3 regions of the Methylocystis sp. JR02 genome follow, and region 2 is predicted to be linked to each of the others. Evidence: predicted binding sites of a transcription regulator. Region 2 holds the regulator's gene; each other region holds the start of a gene.
The links. Region 2 encodes PhoB, which activates phosphate uptake and scavenging genes when phosphate is short. Its sites were predicted from a motif close to TGTCATNNANCTGTCAT; they were not measured.
Positions count from the first base shown of each region.

Region 1: a site for PhoB is predicted at 3,776-3,792, ahead of QNA11_RS06990 (YdcH family protein). Genes of this name have one in related genera too.
Region 3: a site for PhoB is predicted at 2,022-2,038, ahead of QNA11_RS05200 (Orn/Lys/Arg family decarboxylase). Genes of this name have one in related genera too.

Region 1 covers NZ_JASIRC010000001.1:1,447,256-1,452,406, reverse strand. Annotated here, with positions in the region: gene cysS (cysteine--tRNA ligase) at 1-333, shown strand, start outside; gene QNA11_RS07010 (endonuclease domain-containing protein) at 555-908, shown strand; gene QNA11_RS07005 (hypothetical protein) at 1,205-1,339, shown strand; gene QNA11_RS07000 (GNAT family N-acetyltransferase) at 1,339-1,839, shown strand; gene cimA (citramalate synthase) at 1,839-3,431, shown strand; gene QNA11_RS06990 (YdcH family protein) at 3,505-3,684, opposite strand; tRNA gene QNA11_RS06985 (tRNA-Val) at 3,971-4,045, shown strand; gene QNA11_RS06980 (copper chaperone PCu(A)C) at 4,117-4,608, opposite strand; gene QNA11_RS06975 (SCO family protein) at 5,054-5,151, shown strand, end outside.
Region 2 covers NZ_JASIRC010000001.1:3,170,080-3,175,230, reverse strand. Annotated here, with positions in the region: gene QNA11_RS15120 (Hsp33 family molecular chaperone) at 1-229, opposite strand, end outside; gene argF (ornithine carbamoyltransferase) at 229-1,173, opposite strand; gene QNA11_RS15110 (aspartate aminotransferase family protein) at 1,173-2,369, opposite strand; gene QNA11_RS15105 (GcrA family cell cycle regulator) at 2,810-3,355, shown strand; gene phoB (phosphate regulon transcriptional regulator PhoB) at 3,390-4,139, opposite strand; gene phoU (phosphate signaling complex protein PhoU) at 4,132-4,851, opposite strand; gene pstB (phosphate ABC transporter ATP-binding protein PstB) at 4,873-5,151, opposite strand, start outside.
Region 3 covers NZ_JASIRC010000001.1:1,092,612-1,097,762, reverse strand. Annotated here, with positions in the region: gene QNA11_RS05200 (Orn/Lys/Arg family decarboxylase) at 1-1,775, opposite strand, end outside; gene QNA11_RS05195 (DUF5132 domain-containing protein) at 2,087-2,404, shown strand; gene QNA11_RS05190 (hypothetical protein) at 2,407-2,850, shown strand; gene metK (methionine adenosyltransferase) at 2,847-4,022, opposite strand; gene QNA11_RS05180 (cation-translocating P-type ATPase) at 4,012-5,151, opposite strand, start outside.

The DNA of each region.
Region 1 (5,151 bases), 1.7 Mb from region 2:
TATTCTGACTTCGTAGCCACGAACGAGGGCTACTTCGATATGATTTTATTCCGTAATTTGACGGCCAATAACGTCATTGCCGAGCTTTCAGGGCTAACCTCAAAACTCAAGTCGCAAGGAGTTACGTTGACAGTGGACCAGACGGGGCGCCCCGAGGTCGTTTCGTTTTCATCCGAAAAGTCACGCATTGAATCTCTGATCGCCTCCCGCCTCGCCGCCCGCGCCGCCAAGAACTGGGCCGAGTCCGATCGCATCCGCGACGAGCTCGCGGCGATGGGCATTGCGCTCAAGGACAATAAGGACGGTACGACGAGTTGGGAGGTGAAGCGGTGAGCGGACTCCCCCCCACCCGGCCCGCTGCGCGGGCCACCCTCCCCGTAAAGGGGAGGGATTGGAGCCCCGAGTCTTGGGTTCCTTCTGAAGCGCTGATGCAGTCGCAAGCCAGCGTCGTTATTGGCGGCGCCGATGCAGTCCCATCCCTCCCCTTTACGGGGAGGGTGGCGCGCGAAGCGCGACGGGTGGGGCCCGACCCCGACGGCCGGGTTGGCTGAACCATGTCCGTCGCCCGCGCCCGCGCTCTGCGCAAGACCATGACGCCGCAGGAGGTGAAGCTCTGGGTGCAGCTACGCAAGCTGCGGCCTGAGGGCTTCCACTTCCGCCGTCAGGCGCCGCTCGACGGCTATGTGCTCGACTTCGTCTGCTTCAAATACAAAATGATCATCGAAGTGGATGGCTCTCAGCATGGCGAGGACGTGGGGTTGCGCAACGATACAAGGCGTGACGCGCATTTTGCCTCGCAGGGCTTTCGCACGCTGCGGTTTTGGAATCCCGAGGTGGATTCCAATCTGCATGGAGTCGTCGAGACGATTTTGGCGCGGGCGCGTGAGCCTATGCCGGAGGCGCCGTGATCCTCCCCCCCACCCGGCCCGCTTCGCGCGCCACCCTCCCCGCGAGGGGGAGGGATTGGAGGCCTACGATTTGCGCTCTTTCTGACGCGTCGGGGCGATCGCCAGCCGGCGGCATGAGCGGCGCTGCCGCCGCAATCCCATCCCTCCCCTTTACGGGGAGGGTGGCCCGCGCAGCGGGCCGGGTGGGGTCCGAGGGCGCCCCTCCCACCGAAACGCCAACGCAATGTCTGGCGCGTAGCGTGATCCACGGCCGGGCTACAATGCGCCGTCCCGCGCGAGGCAACAGGAGCAACGCCATGTCCAACAACGACTGGAAAAACACGCTGCCGTTCAAGCGCCATTGGGCGGTTTACCTCCTCTTCAAAATCCTCGTTCTCGCCGGCGCCGCCTTCGCCGCCTGGCAGATCTTGCGCAGCTTCGAGGTCGTGTAATGGCGCAGCCCGGTCTTCGGCCATATCTCGCAAGCGACGCGGCGGCGCTCGCCGCGCTCTTTCGCGCGAGCATTGAGGCGCTCGCGGCTGAGGATTACGACGCGGATCAGCGCGAGGCCTGGGCCTCGGCGGCGGATGACGAAGCCGCTTTCGCCGCCCGACTCGCCGGCGCCCTCACCATTGTCGCGCTGGCCGACGGCGAGATCGCGGGCTTCGCCTCGCTCAAGGACAATAAGCTCCTCGACATGCTCTATGTGCGCCCGGATTTCGCGGGGCAGGGCGTGGGCGCCGCGCTTGCGGACGCGATCGAGAAGCTCGCCGGCGCGCGGGGGACCAAGACGCTCACCGTCGAAGCCTCCGATACGGCGCGCGATTTCTTTGCCGCGCGCGGATACGTCGCGCAGAGCCGCAATACGGTGACGATCGCCGGCGAATGGCTCGGCAACACCACCATGACCAAGCAACTGGCGGCCCCGCCGGCCGCTGGGGGAACGCATTGATGACCAGGGAACGCGTGACGCTTTACGACACCACGCTGCGCGACGGCGCGCAGACGACGGGGGTCGATTTCTCGCTCGACGACAAGCGGCAGATCGCCGCCATGCTCGACGATCTCGGGATCGACTATGTCGAAGGCGGCTATCCGGGAGCCAACCCGCTCGACACGGAATTCTTCGCGCAGCGGCCGAAGCTGCGGGCGCGCTTCTGCGCCTTCGGCATGACGCGCCGGCAAGGCCGTTCGGTGGAGAACGATCCGGGCGTCGCGGCGCTCTTGGGCAGCTCGGCGGACACAGTGACCTTCGTCGCCAAAAGCTGGGACTATCAGGTCAAGGTCGCCTTACGCTCCACGGAAGAGGACAATCTCGCCGCGATTACGCAGTCCGTAAAAGCGGCCGGCGCGCGGGAGAAGGAAGCGGCCGTCGATTGCGAGCATTTCTTCGACGGCTTCAAGGATAATCCGCAATATGCGCTCGCCTGCGCCGTGGCCGCTTACGAGGCCGGCGCGCGCTGGGTGGTGCTGTGCGACACCAATGGCGGCACGCTGCCGCATGAGGTCGAGCGCATCATCGCGGAGGTCGCCAAGGTCATTCCGGGCGATCATATCGGCGTGCATTGCCACGACGACACGGGGCAAGCGGTGGCGAACTCATTGGCCGCCCTGCGCGCCGGCGCGCGGCAGATTCAAGGCACGCTCAACGGGCTCGGCGAGCGCTGCGGCAACGCCAATCTCACGACTATCATCCCGACGCTGCTGCTCAAGGATGAATACGCCGCGCGCTTCGAGATAAGCGTCACGCGCGAGAAGCTGTCACATCTCACGCGCATCAGCCATGCGCTCGACGAGCTGCTCAATCGCGCCCCGAATCGCCACGCGCCATATGTGGGCGCCAGCGCCTTTGCGACCAAGGCCGGCATTCACGCCTCCGCCGTGCTGACCGATCCACGCACCTATGAGCATGTGGCGCCGGAAACCGTCGGCAATCAGCGCCGCGTGCTGGTCTCCGACCAGGCCGGACGGTCCAATATCATTTCCGAGCTGACGCGCCTCGGCGTGACGCTGGACAAGGATGATCCGCGCCTGACGCGCCTGCTCGACGAGGTGAAGGAGAAAGAGTCGCAGGGCTACGCCTATGAGGGCGCCGACGCCTCCTTCTTCCTGCTCGCCAAGCGCGTGCTCGGCGACGCCCCGCATTATTTCGACATCGAGCGCTATAGCGTCGCGGTGGACCGCCGCTTCGCGCGCAATGGCTTTGAGGACAAGGGCGCCGAGGCGATCGTCAAGATCAATGTTCACGGCGAGACGCGCATCTCGGCGGCTGAGGGCAACGGCCCGGTCAATGCGCTCGACGTCGCGCTGCGAAAGGATCTCGGCGCCTATCAGAAATTCGTCGACGACGTCCGGCTTGTCGATTACCGCGTGCGCGTCTTCCAGGGCGGCACGGACGCGGTGACGCGCGTGCTGGTGGAATGCGCGGACGGGGAGGGGAATCGTTGGTCGACGGTGGGCGTCTCGGCCAATGTGATAGACGCCTCTTTCGAAGCGATTGTCGACGCGATCAACTACAAGCTGCTGGTGTCGGGCGCGCGGTGACGCGCTGGCGCGCCATGCGCCGAGAGTGGGGCGGACAGGGCGGAAAAAGCTTTCCGCCCCGTTCGAGCGTGCGTCAGTGGCGTGTTTCGCTGATCGCCAATTTGGCGAGTTCGTCCTTGATTTGCAGCTTCTTGCGTTTCAGCTCGATGATTTTGGCTTTGTCGGCATTGCGGTGAAGCTGCTCTCTCTCGATTTCCTTCTTGAGCGCCTCGTGGCGACGTTGGAGTTCGACGATATGGCCTTGTAAGGACATGCGAAACCTCCTTTGTGACTTTCCCCTCGCGAGGGGCGCACGGCCAAGCATGCCACATTGGGCGAGGCCCGCAAGATAAGAATTGTTGCGGCGTCATAAATCTTTCGTCCCCGCGACATCTGGCCTCAATAAATTATTAACGGCCGCTCCCGCCAAGCCGCCGCCGGGCGGATTTTGCGCTGTCGCGGGACCAGGAAATTTTTCTGCACAAAGGCGCTTGCGCGTCGCCGCGTCCGCCACTATACACACGCCACCCGAGCCGCCGCCATGGCGGAACCCCGGAAGGGGGCGCGTAGCTCAGCGGGAGAGCACTACGTTGACATCGTAGGGGTCACAGGTTCAATCCCTGTCGCGCCCACCATTCAAATCCAAGTAATGCTGCAATGCCGCTGACCGAGCGGGGACTTTCGAATTCACGGCGATGCGGCCCTGCTACAGCCGCCGCGTCTCCACATGAAACTCGATTTTCATCGCGCCGCCGCTGTCGAAGCGAAGCGAGCCGTCGATCGTCTGCCCGAGCTTCAACGACGATTTCAGATCGAGCAGCATGAGATGGTAACCGCGCGTTTGAAAGTCGATCGACGTTCCGGCGGGAATTTCCACGCCCTCAGAGACAGGCCGCATTTTCATGATCCCGTCTGCAACGCCCGTTTCATGCAGCTCGGTATGGTCCGATACGGCAATATCAACGCCGATGATTCTGACCGTCTCCGTCCCTCGATTACGAACCGTCATATAGCAGGCGCCCGTGGTGACGCCCTTTGGAGACGCCGCACACCACGGATGCTCGATCTCGATGTCGAGAGGGACAGTCGCGCCCGCGGCGGCCCCGAGCGCGCCGAGACCGCAACAAAGAATGCTTCCTGCAACAGGCGCAACGATGGAGTAGCGTCGTCTCGAGGGGGCATTGCTCGTCGTGTTCATGGCCGACCGCTGGGCAACATCGGCGCCAAAACGCGCGCCAGCCGCCTCGCGTTCGGAACCGGCGATATTCGTTGGGATCGCGGGGCGCTCGCTGAGTGCATGCAGTAAAATGCGGGTCGCGGTTATGAATAGTGTTGATACATATGCGGCCGCCTCAGTCCAATTCACGAACAGTGAACTATTCGTCGGGCGCGTCGGCATCTTTCTGCAGCGAAAGCGACGACTCCAAAGCGGAGAGAAACTGTTCATTTATTGAACGCGACGTCCTGTCGCAGGATTATTTGCGCAACGACGATTGACGCAACAGCTCCACGATTCCTATCGTCAAGCTGGTTTTTCCGTTCGCGGTTCTCGGTATCGATGTAGGCGCTTCGACGCTTTGCCGTCTCGCCTTCTTTCGTATGTTCCGAGCGCGGGCTTTCGACCCATTTCAACGCATTGGTGAATGTTCGTGCTCATTCGACCGCGCTCGACCGTCCTGATCGATCCGGCAACCGACGCCAGCGAGATTCTCGCCGAAGCGTCGACAAGACGGCGTGAGAT
Region 2 (5,151 bases):
GGAAACGGCCATGCGACTCCAGGATCGAGCCGAGCAAGGCCGCAAGCGCGATGGCTTCGCCGAGCAGGCGCGCCACCTGCGGCGGATAGTCATAGTGATCGAGGATCGCGTCGACCGTCGGCCCGAGCCGCACGAGACGCCCGCGCAGATCGAGCGCCTCGACCGCGAAAGGCGTCACGCGATCGTCGCGCGCCTCTTTCGAAACCGGACGGCTCGGCGCCTCCTGCATCAATAAATTCCCGGCGCGAGGCACCAGGCGAGGACGCCCTTCTGGGCGTGGAGGCGGTTCTCGGCCTCGTCGAAAACCACCGATTGCGGTCCGTCCATGACCTCGTCGGTCACTTCCTCGCCGCGATGGGCGGGCAGACAATGCATGAAGATGGCGTCCTTGGCGGCGGCGCGCATGAGTTTGGCGTCGACCTGATATGGCGCGAGAACCCTGCGACGGAAGTCCTCGTCCTCATCGCCCATGGAGACCCAGCAATCCGTGATGACGGCCTGCGCGCCGGCGACGGCGGCGTAAGGGTCGGCCGTGACGTTCATCGCGCAGCCATTGGCCTTGGCCCAATCGAGGAGGACTTGCGGCGGCGCGAGTTCGGGCGGGGTCGCGACATTGATGGTGAAGCCGAAACGCGCGGCGGCGTGCACCCAGCTCGCCAGCACATTGTTCGAGTCGCCGACCCAGGCGACCGTGCTGCCGTCGATGCGGCCGAGGCGCTCCTCGAAGGTCAGCAGATCGGCCATGATCTGGCAGGGATGCGAGAGCTTGGTCAGCCCGTTGATGACTGGCACGCTCGCGTGGCGGGCAAGCTCGGTCAAATCTTCATGCGACAAAATGCGGATCATCACCGCATCGACGAAGCGCGACAGCACGCGCGCCGTATCGGCGATGGTTTCGCCGCGGCCGAGCTGCATCTCGCCGCCGGTGAGCATGATCGTCTCGCCGCCGAGATCGCGCATGGCGATATCGAAGGAGACGCGCGTGCGGGTCGATGGCTTGTCGAAAACCATCGCCAGATATTTGCCGGCGAGCGGGCGCTCTAGGGGCGGCACGCCCTTCACGCGCTTGGCTTTCAGGGTTTTGGCAAGCTCGAGGATCTGGCGCAGCTCTGGGCCGGGAAGATCGCAGATATCCAGAAAATGACGCGGCCGCGTCATGGTGTGCGCGGTCATCATGCCGCCCCCAATTGCTCGGCTTTCGCGGCGAAACGCGCGCAGGCCCGATCGAGGCGGTCAAATGCCTCCGATATATGGCTCTCGTCGATAATGAGCGGCGGGAGCAGGCGAACGACATTGTCTCCGGCGATCGGAAGGAGGAGCCCTTCCGCGCGCGCGGCGGCGGCGAATTCCCCATTGGGAACGCGCGTCTTGACGCCGAACATGAGCCCTTCGCCGCGAATGGCCTCGATCACGCGCGGATGGCGGTCGTGCAGCTCGGCGAGGCGCTGGCGCAGATGGCCGCCCAAGGCGGCGACGCGCGCCAGAAAGCCCTCGGCAAGAACGACGTCCAGCACGGCGGCGCCCACTGTGGTCGCGAGCGGATTGCCGCCGAAGGTCGAGCCATGCGTGCCGAGCGTCATGCCTTTGGCCGCCTCTCGCGTGGCGAGGCAAGCGCCGAGCGGGAAGCCGCCGCCGAGCCCCTTGGCGAGCGCGACAATATCGGGCGTGACGCCGGAGTGCTCGCAGGCCAGGAATTTTCCGGTGCGGCCGACGCCGCATTGAACTTCGTCCAGCACGAGCAGCAGGCCGCGCGCGTCACACAAAGCGCGAAGCTTGCGCAGGAACTCATGCGGGAAGACGCGCAGGCCGCCCTCGCCCTGCACGGGTTCGAGCAGCACGCCAGCGGTTTCCTCGGTGATCGCGGCTTCGACGGCCGCGAGATCATCGAAGGGAACCTGGTCGAAGCCGTCGAGCGGCGGGCCGAAGCCGTCGAGATATTTCGGATTGCCGCCGGCGGCGATGGTCGCGAGCGTGCGCCCGTGAAAGGCGCCTTCGAAGGTAATGAGGCGGTAGCGCTCCGGCTGGCCATTCGCCGCATGATATTTGCGCGCCGTTTTGATGGCGCATTCCACGGCCTCGGCGCCGGAATTCACGAAGAAGACCGTTTCGGCGAAGGTGACGGCGACAAGGCGCTGCGCGAGACGCTCGGCCTCGGGGATGCGGAAGAGATTGGAGACGTGCCAGGGCTTTTCAGCGGCGGCCTTGAGTGTTTCGACGAGATGCGGGTGGTCATGGCCAAGCGACAGCACAGCGACGCCTGAAGCGAAATCCAGGTAGCGGTCGCCGTTCTCCGCGAACAGCCATGCGCCTTCGCCCCGCGTAAAGGCGACGTCGGCGCGCGCATAAGTCGGATAGAGCGCAGATGTCAAAATTATGCTCCAAGCCAACAGATCCGCCGTTTGGCGGTCGGGCCAAAAAACAAAGCGCCGCCCTTTCGGGGCGGCAGTTTGAGAAGGCGATTTTATGCGGGCGCGCTGTTTCGGTCAAATCCTAACGTCGCAGCCAACTTGGCTGGCGCGCCAGAGGCGTTTTTCGTTCCAATTCCGGCGCGGAGTGAGTCGTCGCGGCAACACTCTGCGCACAAAGCGCTCAGAAAGGCTGTGCAGAACGCGCCCTTTGGCTTGCCAGCGACTCTTGCCCGTGATTCAAAGGTTTTGTTAAGTTTTTCCCGCCGGCGCGGTAGCGTTGTTTCCGCCTGGCGTCCCTCGAGTTTCGATGCGCGCGACGTCGCCGCTGGTTCGCTCCGGCGCAGCGAGGGTTGGTGGATTCTGTCCGGTTGCGCGCTCGAACCGGCCGCTTGGAGGTCAAAATGTCTTGGACCGATGAACGCGTCGAGCTGCTGCGTAAGCTTTGGAGCGACGGTCTCAGCGCGAGTCAGGTCGCAGCGGAGCTTGGTCCCGGCATCACGCGCAATGCGGTGATCGGCAAGATTCACCGTCTTGGCCTCGCCGAGCGCGCCAAGACGGCCAGCGCGCCGCGACCCCGCGCCGCAAAGCCGGCGTCGCGCCAGGCGGCGGTTTCCGCCCCCGTGGCTGCGGCTCCGCGCGTCGGCGGGCACGCCGTGCACGGCAATGTCGCCCTCGCCTTCGCGCCCGAGACGGTCGTGGTGGCGCGCGTGACGCCGGATACGGAAGTCGTCGTCCCGATGTCCGAGCGCGTGACGATCATGGAGCTGCGCGAGTCGATGTGCCGCTGGCCGATGGGCGATCCGACGTCGCCCGAGTTCCGCTTCTGCGGCGGCAAATCCCCGATCGGCGGCGGGCCCTATTGCGCGCATCACGCCCGCATCGCCTATCAGCCGGCGCAGGATCGCCGTCGCGCGCGCGATCAGCTCAGGGCGCCGCGTTACGCCTGATAAAGCTCGGGCGCGCGATCGGCTGCGGCCGACGTCACTCCCGGCCGAAGGTCTCGTCGAAGGAATAGCCGGAGCCGCGCACGGTGCGGATCGGGTCTTTTTCGCGGCCGCGGATGAGCGCCTTGCGAAGCCGGCCGACATGCACGTCGACCGTGCGCTCGTCGATCTCCGCCGACATGCCCCAGACGCTGTCGAGGAGCTGGGCGCGGGTGAAGACGCGCCCGGGCTTCTCCATGAAATATTCGAGCAGCCGGAACTCGGTCGGGCCCAGATGGATTTCACGCCCCGAGCGGCGCACGCGGCGCGTCTCGCGGTCGAGGTCGATGTCGCCCAGCGTCAGCTTGGAGGCGACGCGCTCCGGCCGGGCGCGACGCAGCAAAGCGCGCACGCGCGCCATCAGCTCCGGCGTCGAGAACGGCTTCACCACATAGTCGTCGGCGCCGACCGATAGCCCACGCACGCGCTCGGCCTCCTCGCCGCGCGCCGTCAGCATGATGATCGGCATGTCGCGCGCGGTGTCGCGCGCGCGCAGGCGCCGGCAGATTTCGAGGCCCGAGACGCCGGGCAGCATCCAGTCGAGCAGCATCAGGTCGGGCGGCGACTCCGCGATGCGCAGCTCGGCTTCGTCGCCATTATCGACATGCTCGACCTGATAGCCTTCGGCCTCCAGATTATAAACCAGCAGAGTCGCGAGCGGGACCTCGTCCTCGACGACGAGAATCCTCGGGGCGCGGTCGCTCTTGCCATCGCGGGCGCCGGTCGGCGCGGTGGTCGCGTCACTCATGCGATGCGTCGCCCCCTGCGCCCAGAACGCCCGGCCGCGCCTTGGGGCGCTCGAGCGGCATGGATTCGCCTGTCACGAGATAGACGATCGTCTCGGCGATATTGGTCGTGTGATCGCCGATGCGCTCGAGATTCTTCGAGCAGAACAGAAGATGCGTGCAGAAGGAGATGTTGCGGGGATCTTCCATCATGAAGGTGAGAAGATCGCGAAACACCGAGTCTTCCAGCGCGTCGAGATCTGCGTCGTTCATCCAGACGGTGCGGGCGCGTTCCTCGTCGCGCAGCGCATAGGCGTCGAGCGCGTCCTTGAGCTGCGTCGCGGCGATTTCATGCATCGACTTCAAGCCGACGATGGCGCGCGGCAAACGCGCCTCAGAGGCGATCTTGAGCGTGCGCTTGGCGATGTTCTTGGCGAGGTCGCCGATCCGCTCGATGTCGCCGGAGATGCGGATCGCGGCGATGCATTCGCGCAGATCGATCGCCAGCGGTTGCCGCCGCGCGATCGTCATGACCGCGCTTTCTTCGATCTCACGCTGAAGCGTGTCGAGCCGCGCGTCGCTTGCGACGACTTGCTTTGCGAGCTCGACGTCGAGGTTGGACAGCGCGTCCATGGCCTCGGCCAGCATTTTTTCGGCAACGCCGCCCATCTCGGAGATGCGACGTCCCAGCGACTCGAGGTCGCGGTCATAGGACTTGACGGTGTGGTCAGTCATCGCTCGTTCCTTAAATGAGCTTCAGCCGAAGCGGCCGGTGATGTAATCCTGCGTGCGCTTTTCTCTCGGCCGGTTGAAGACGTCGTCCGTGTCGCCGAATTCGATGAGCTCGCCCAGATACATGAATGCGGTGTAGTCGGAGACGCGCACCGCCTGTTGCATATTATGGGTCACGATCGCGATCGTGTATCTCGTCGAGAGCTCCTCGATCAGCTCTTCGACCTTCGCCGTCGAGATCGGATCCAGCGCCGAGCAGGGCTCGTCGAAGAGCATGACCTCGGGTTGCACGGCGACGCTGCG
Region 3 (5,151 bases), 2.1 Mb from region 2:
ACGATGCGGTTCTCGCGCAAATATTGCGCGACGATCGGGGCCGGGACGCCATGATCCTCATAGGCGCCCGTGCTGCGATCGAATCCTGGCGTGAGCAAGGTAAGCTTGCAGGGATCGGTGATCGCAAAGCCCGGCGCCATGTCCTGGAAACCATGCCAGCCCGCGCCCGGCGCAAGCTCCCAAAAGGCGGCGTTGCGCGAGAGCTGTTCGGTGGAGACCATTTCCCAGCCGACTTGATGCGCGCCGGTTTCGCGCGCGGCGTCGGGAATGGAAACCTTGTCGGGAACGAAGGGATCGAAGAACCAGCGCCGCGCCGGGTCTTTCTCCTTGTCCTCGAATTCACGGCGCACGGCGCGCAGCTTCTTGCGCAACTCGACGCCGAGACGAACGGTGTCGTCCCACAGAACTTCGCCGGAGCGGCCTTTCATCATCTGCGCGCCGACATCGAGCGAGGCGAACAGCGGATAGAAGGGCGAGGTCGAGGCGTGCTGCATGAAGCCTTCGTTGAAGCGCTTGTGCTCGACGCGGCGCCTCTGGCCCTTGATATGCCGATCGCGCACATGAATCTGCGACGCCTGCGAGAAGCTCGCGAGCTGCTTATGCGTGGATTGGGTGGCGACGACGCCGGGAGAAGCCTCGTTGAGATTTTTGAGCCCCATGGCGAAGCGCCGCTCGTAAAGCGGGTGGAATTTCATGAAGCCCGCCCAGGCCTCGTCGAAGAGGATGTAGTCGCACAAATGGCCGATCTTCTTCACGATCCATTCGGCGTCATAGATTGTGCCGTCATAGGTGCATTGTTCGATCACCGCGACGCGGAAGGGCCGCTCCTTGCGCCAGGCGTCCTTGTCCTTGACGAGCGGATTATCGCGAATGCGCGCGCGCAGCGTCTCTTCGTCGAAGGCTTTGTGGTCGATGGGGCCGATCAGGCCGAAGGCGTTGCGCGTGGTGGGGAGAAAGATCGGCACGCCGCCGCTCAAGAGCAACGCGCCATGATGCGCGGCCTTGTGATTGTTGCGGTCGAAGAGCACGAGATCGCCTTCGGCCACGAGATTGGTGAGGACGACCTTGTTCGATGTGGACGTGCCGTTGAGCACGAAATAGGTCTTCTCCGCCCCGAAGATTTCGGCCGCCGCCTTCTGCGCCTTGAGCGCCGGGCCTTCGTGGGTGAGGAGGTCTCCGAGCTCGACGACGGAATTGTCCAGATCGTCGCGGAACACGGCTTCGCCGAGATGCTCCATGAAGATGCGGCCGATCGGGCTGCGGCTGTAGAAAATGCCGCCATTATGGCCGGGGCAGGTCCAGAGCTGATTGCCTTCTTCCGCGTAATCGACAATGGCGCCGAAGAAAGGCGTTTTCAGCGTGTCGGCATATTGCTTGAGCCGCGAGACGAGGTTCTTGGCGATGAACTCCGGCGTCTCCTCCGCCAGGAACACATAGCCGTCGATGAAGTCGAGCACCTCGACGGGAATATCCTCGAAACGCTTGCGGCGGATGAGCAGGACGATCGGCATATCGAGGCCGCGCTTACGCATCAGATCGATGAGCGAGGCGGTCTTGCCCTCTATCCCCCTCTTGCCCCAGTCGACGACAAGGCATCCGATCGCGGCGTCCGTCTGCACGACGATCTCGGCGTCCTCCAATCGCCGCGCCCGGACGACCTGAAAGCCCATGCGCTCGATGGCCGCGATGATCTGATTGACGCGCAGGCCTTCGAGGTCGTCTGCCTCGAAATTGGGCGCGGAGAAGAGGAAGGTGAAGCGCTGGGAAAAGTCCATCCAATGCCGTCCATTCGGAAAGCGCGCGTTAAGCTGAGCCGCGCTGTCGACGGTTCGCAGACACTTCTTGCGTGACGCAATCGTGACAGTGCGCGCCGTTAGCTTGTCAGACGGGAAGACGCTAGGCCAACATGCGTTAATTATCGGGGAAGGCGAGATCTGCCGCGCTTTCGTAAAACGCCGACTGTCCTATAACATTTGCGACAGCGTCGGACGGTGCGGGCGACGAACGGCAGTATTTGCGCTCGTCACGAGCGCGTCATGGTCGCGCTTAAATTGGAACGCCTTGGTTTCCGACCGGGAGAAGCTTCATGAAGCCGTGGGGATTTGCGTTAGGCGTGGCGGCCGGCGCCGCAGCGGCGCTCCTGTTCGATCGAGAGGGAAACCGCGTGCGGCCCGTCGCCAAGGCCGCCCTGAAGGCCGCCGTCCTGGCCTTGCACGAAGCGCGTGTGCAGGGCGCGCATTTGATGGAAACGGCCGAGGATCTCTTCGCTGAGGCGAAGGCGGAGGCGGCTTCCGACATATTTGCCGCCACGATGGCGCAGGCCCGCAAGTCGGCCGGCCCGAAGCCCGAGGAAGGCGGGGCCGCCGCCGAAACGACGCCGCAGCCGACCTCGGAAGGGGCGTGAGCATGGGCGCCGGCCTGCCAATCGCCGAAATCGCGCACGCCATGCCGGGCCGGGCCCGTCTGCGGTTCCCGGACCGCCTTGGCGACTCGGACTTTTTTGCCTCTGTCTCCAGCGGTCTGTCCGCGCTGCCGGGCGTCTACAAGGTGGCGGCGCGGCCCTTCACCGGCAGCGTGCTCATCGAGCACGGCGACGCGCTCGAGAAGGTCAGCGAGGCGGCGCTGGAAGCGGGGCTTTTCGCAATCGGCAAGGCGCGATCCGCGACGAAGACGGACAAGCCGGTCGAGTTCGATCCGAAGGCGCTCGTCGCATTGGCGCTGGTCGGGCTCGCGCTCTGGCAGGTGACGCGGGAAAAGTTCTTTCCGCCTGCCTTTACGCTGCTGTGGTACGCCGGCCATCTCGCCGGCGTCTGGCGGTCGCCCGAGAGCGGCGACGACGCCATGATCTAGCCGCGCAGGGCCTCGACCAAATCAATCGCCTCCCAAGGGAGCGCGAGATCGTCGCGTCCGAAATGCCCATAGGTTGCAAGCGGCAGATAGAAGCCGGAGGCGCCGGCGGCCTTCGGCCGGCTTCGGAGTGAAAAACGCTTCACGATGGCGGCGGGGCGGAAATCGATGATCGCGGCGAGACGTTTAGTGATCGCCTCGTCGCTGAACTTGCCGGTATTGAAGGTCTCGACGCTCAGGCTCAGCGGCTCCGCCTGGCCGATGGCATAGGCCAAATGGACTTCGCAACGCTCGGCCAATCCGGCGGCGACGATGTTCTTGGCGGCGTAGCGCGCGGCATAGGCGCCGGCGCGCTCAATGCGCGAGGGGTCTTTGCCCGAAAGCGCCGAACCGCTCATGCGCGCGATCTCCCCATAGGAATCGATCCCGTTCTTGCGCCCGGTCAATCCCGCGTGGCGCCCGGGACCGCCGATGTCGAGGGGCTCGCCTGCATTGATGATGACCTGCGTCCCGCCATCCGGCCTGACGTCATTGCCCGCCAAGGCGTCGAGCGCCAAAGTGCGCAGATGATCCTGCGCGTCCGGCGCGGCCGAGTCGTCGAGCGCGACGGTCAGCGACAGACTGTGGATACGCACTGGGCGTCCGTCCCGATACTGCACGGAGACCTGCGTTTTCGCGTCAGGCGACAAGGCGTGAAAGCCTCCGCGGCGCGCCGTATCCAAAGCCTTCGCCATTTTATGCGCGTAGCTGATCGGCGCCGGCATCAGCTCGCTCGTGTCCCGGCAGGCATAGCCGAAAACATTCGCCTGTTCATGCGCCACCCTGCGCGCGACTGCCTCCGGCGCGTCTCCCGGCGACTCGGCCTCGCGGGTGGAAAGCGGAAGCTCGGTCAAGCTCGTCAGGATCGAGCAGTTGCGCGCGTCGAACCCGTTCGAGACATAGCCGGCGTCCATGATGATCTTGCGCGCGAGCGAGGGCAGATCGACCCGGGCGTCGGCCGCATATCGCGCCGCGAGAAACAGGACGCCAGTGGCGAGAGCGCATTCCACCACGGCCCGCGCGGTTTCGTCCTCTCTCAGCAAGGCGTCGACCGCCGCGTCGCTGATCTGGTCGCAGAGCTTGTCGGGATGGCCGGGCGTGACCGACTGGGATGTGAAGATCATGTCAGCCGACATGGCTTTCTCCCTCGTGGCGGGCGGCGGCGCGCTCGACCAGATAGCCCAGAAAATCATTGGCGAGCGCGCTGCTGATGGCGATGGCGCCGATACGCAGAATGTCGCCCGGGCCGAGCGGCGCAAGCCCGAGAAGCCGCCGCGTCGGCGGCAGAAACTGCGCCGCGCATTGAGCGAGCAGGGACACGCCGACGCCGCCATAGAGCCGGAGGTTGGGCTGGCGGCGAATTTCCGCCGAAAGGCCGCGGGTCTCGGACCGGCAAGCGATTGCATGCAGCAATTGGGCGAAGGTCAGCCCGTGGAAAGTGATCGTGCTCGCGCGCGCATGCCCATTGGAGCCGCCGGCGCTGTAATAGCCGAGAAGCGCGGCTGCCCCGATGACGGCGCCTTCGCGCAGGACGCGGCGGAAGTCGTTCGCGCCCATGATCGGCGCGCCGGGATCATGCGGCGGCTGGTCGAGAACCTCGGCCTCCGGCGGCTCGAGGCCGAGCGCGAGCGCGGGGAGGGCGTCCGTCGCCAGATTGAGCCAGAGCAATTGCATCGGCGTCAACGGCTCCCTGGCGTCGACCAGCGCCGCGCCGAGCATCGCGATGGTTTCGGAAGCGTTGGTCGAGACGAGATAGCGCAGCACTTTGCGAATATTGGCGTAGGTCGCGCGGCCGAGCCTTATCGCCTCGACGATGCCGTCCATATCGTCGGTCGCGAGAACAATGTCGGCGACTTGGCGCGCGACGTCGGCGCCTTCGCCGCCCATGGCGATGCCGACATCCGCCGCGCGAAGCGCCGGCCCGTCGTTCACCCCGTCTCCCGTCATCGCGACAATGCGGCCACCGGACTGCAGCGCCTGGACGATGTTGAGCTTGTCGACGGGACTGACGCGCGCGAAGACATGTGGCTGCGTGGCCAGCGCTTCGAGAAGCTCGGGCGGCATATTGGCGATCTGTCCGGCTTCGAGAACGCGCAGCTCGCCGCCGTCATTGAGATCGAGATTGCGCGCGATGGCGAAGGCGGTGGCGCTCTGGTCGCCCGTGATCATGACCGTGCGCACGCCGGCGCGGTGCAATTGCTTCAGCGCGGGTCGCACGCTGGCGCGGATCGGGTTCGCGATGCCGGCGAGGCCGAGCCAGACGAG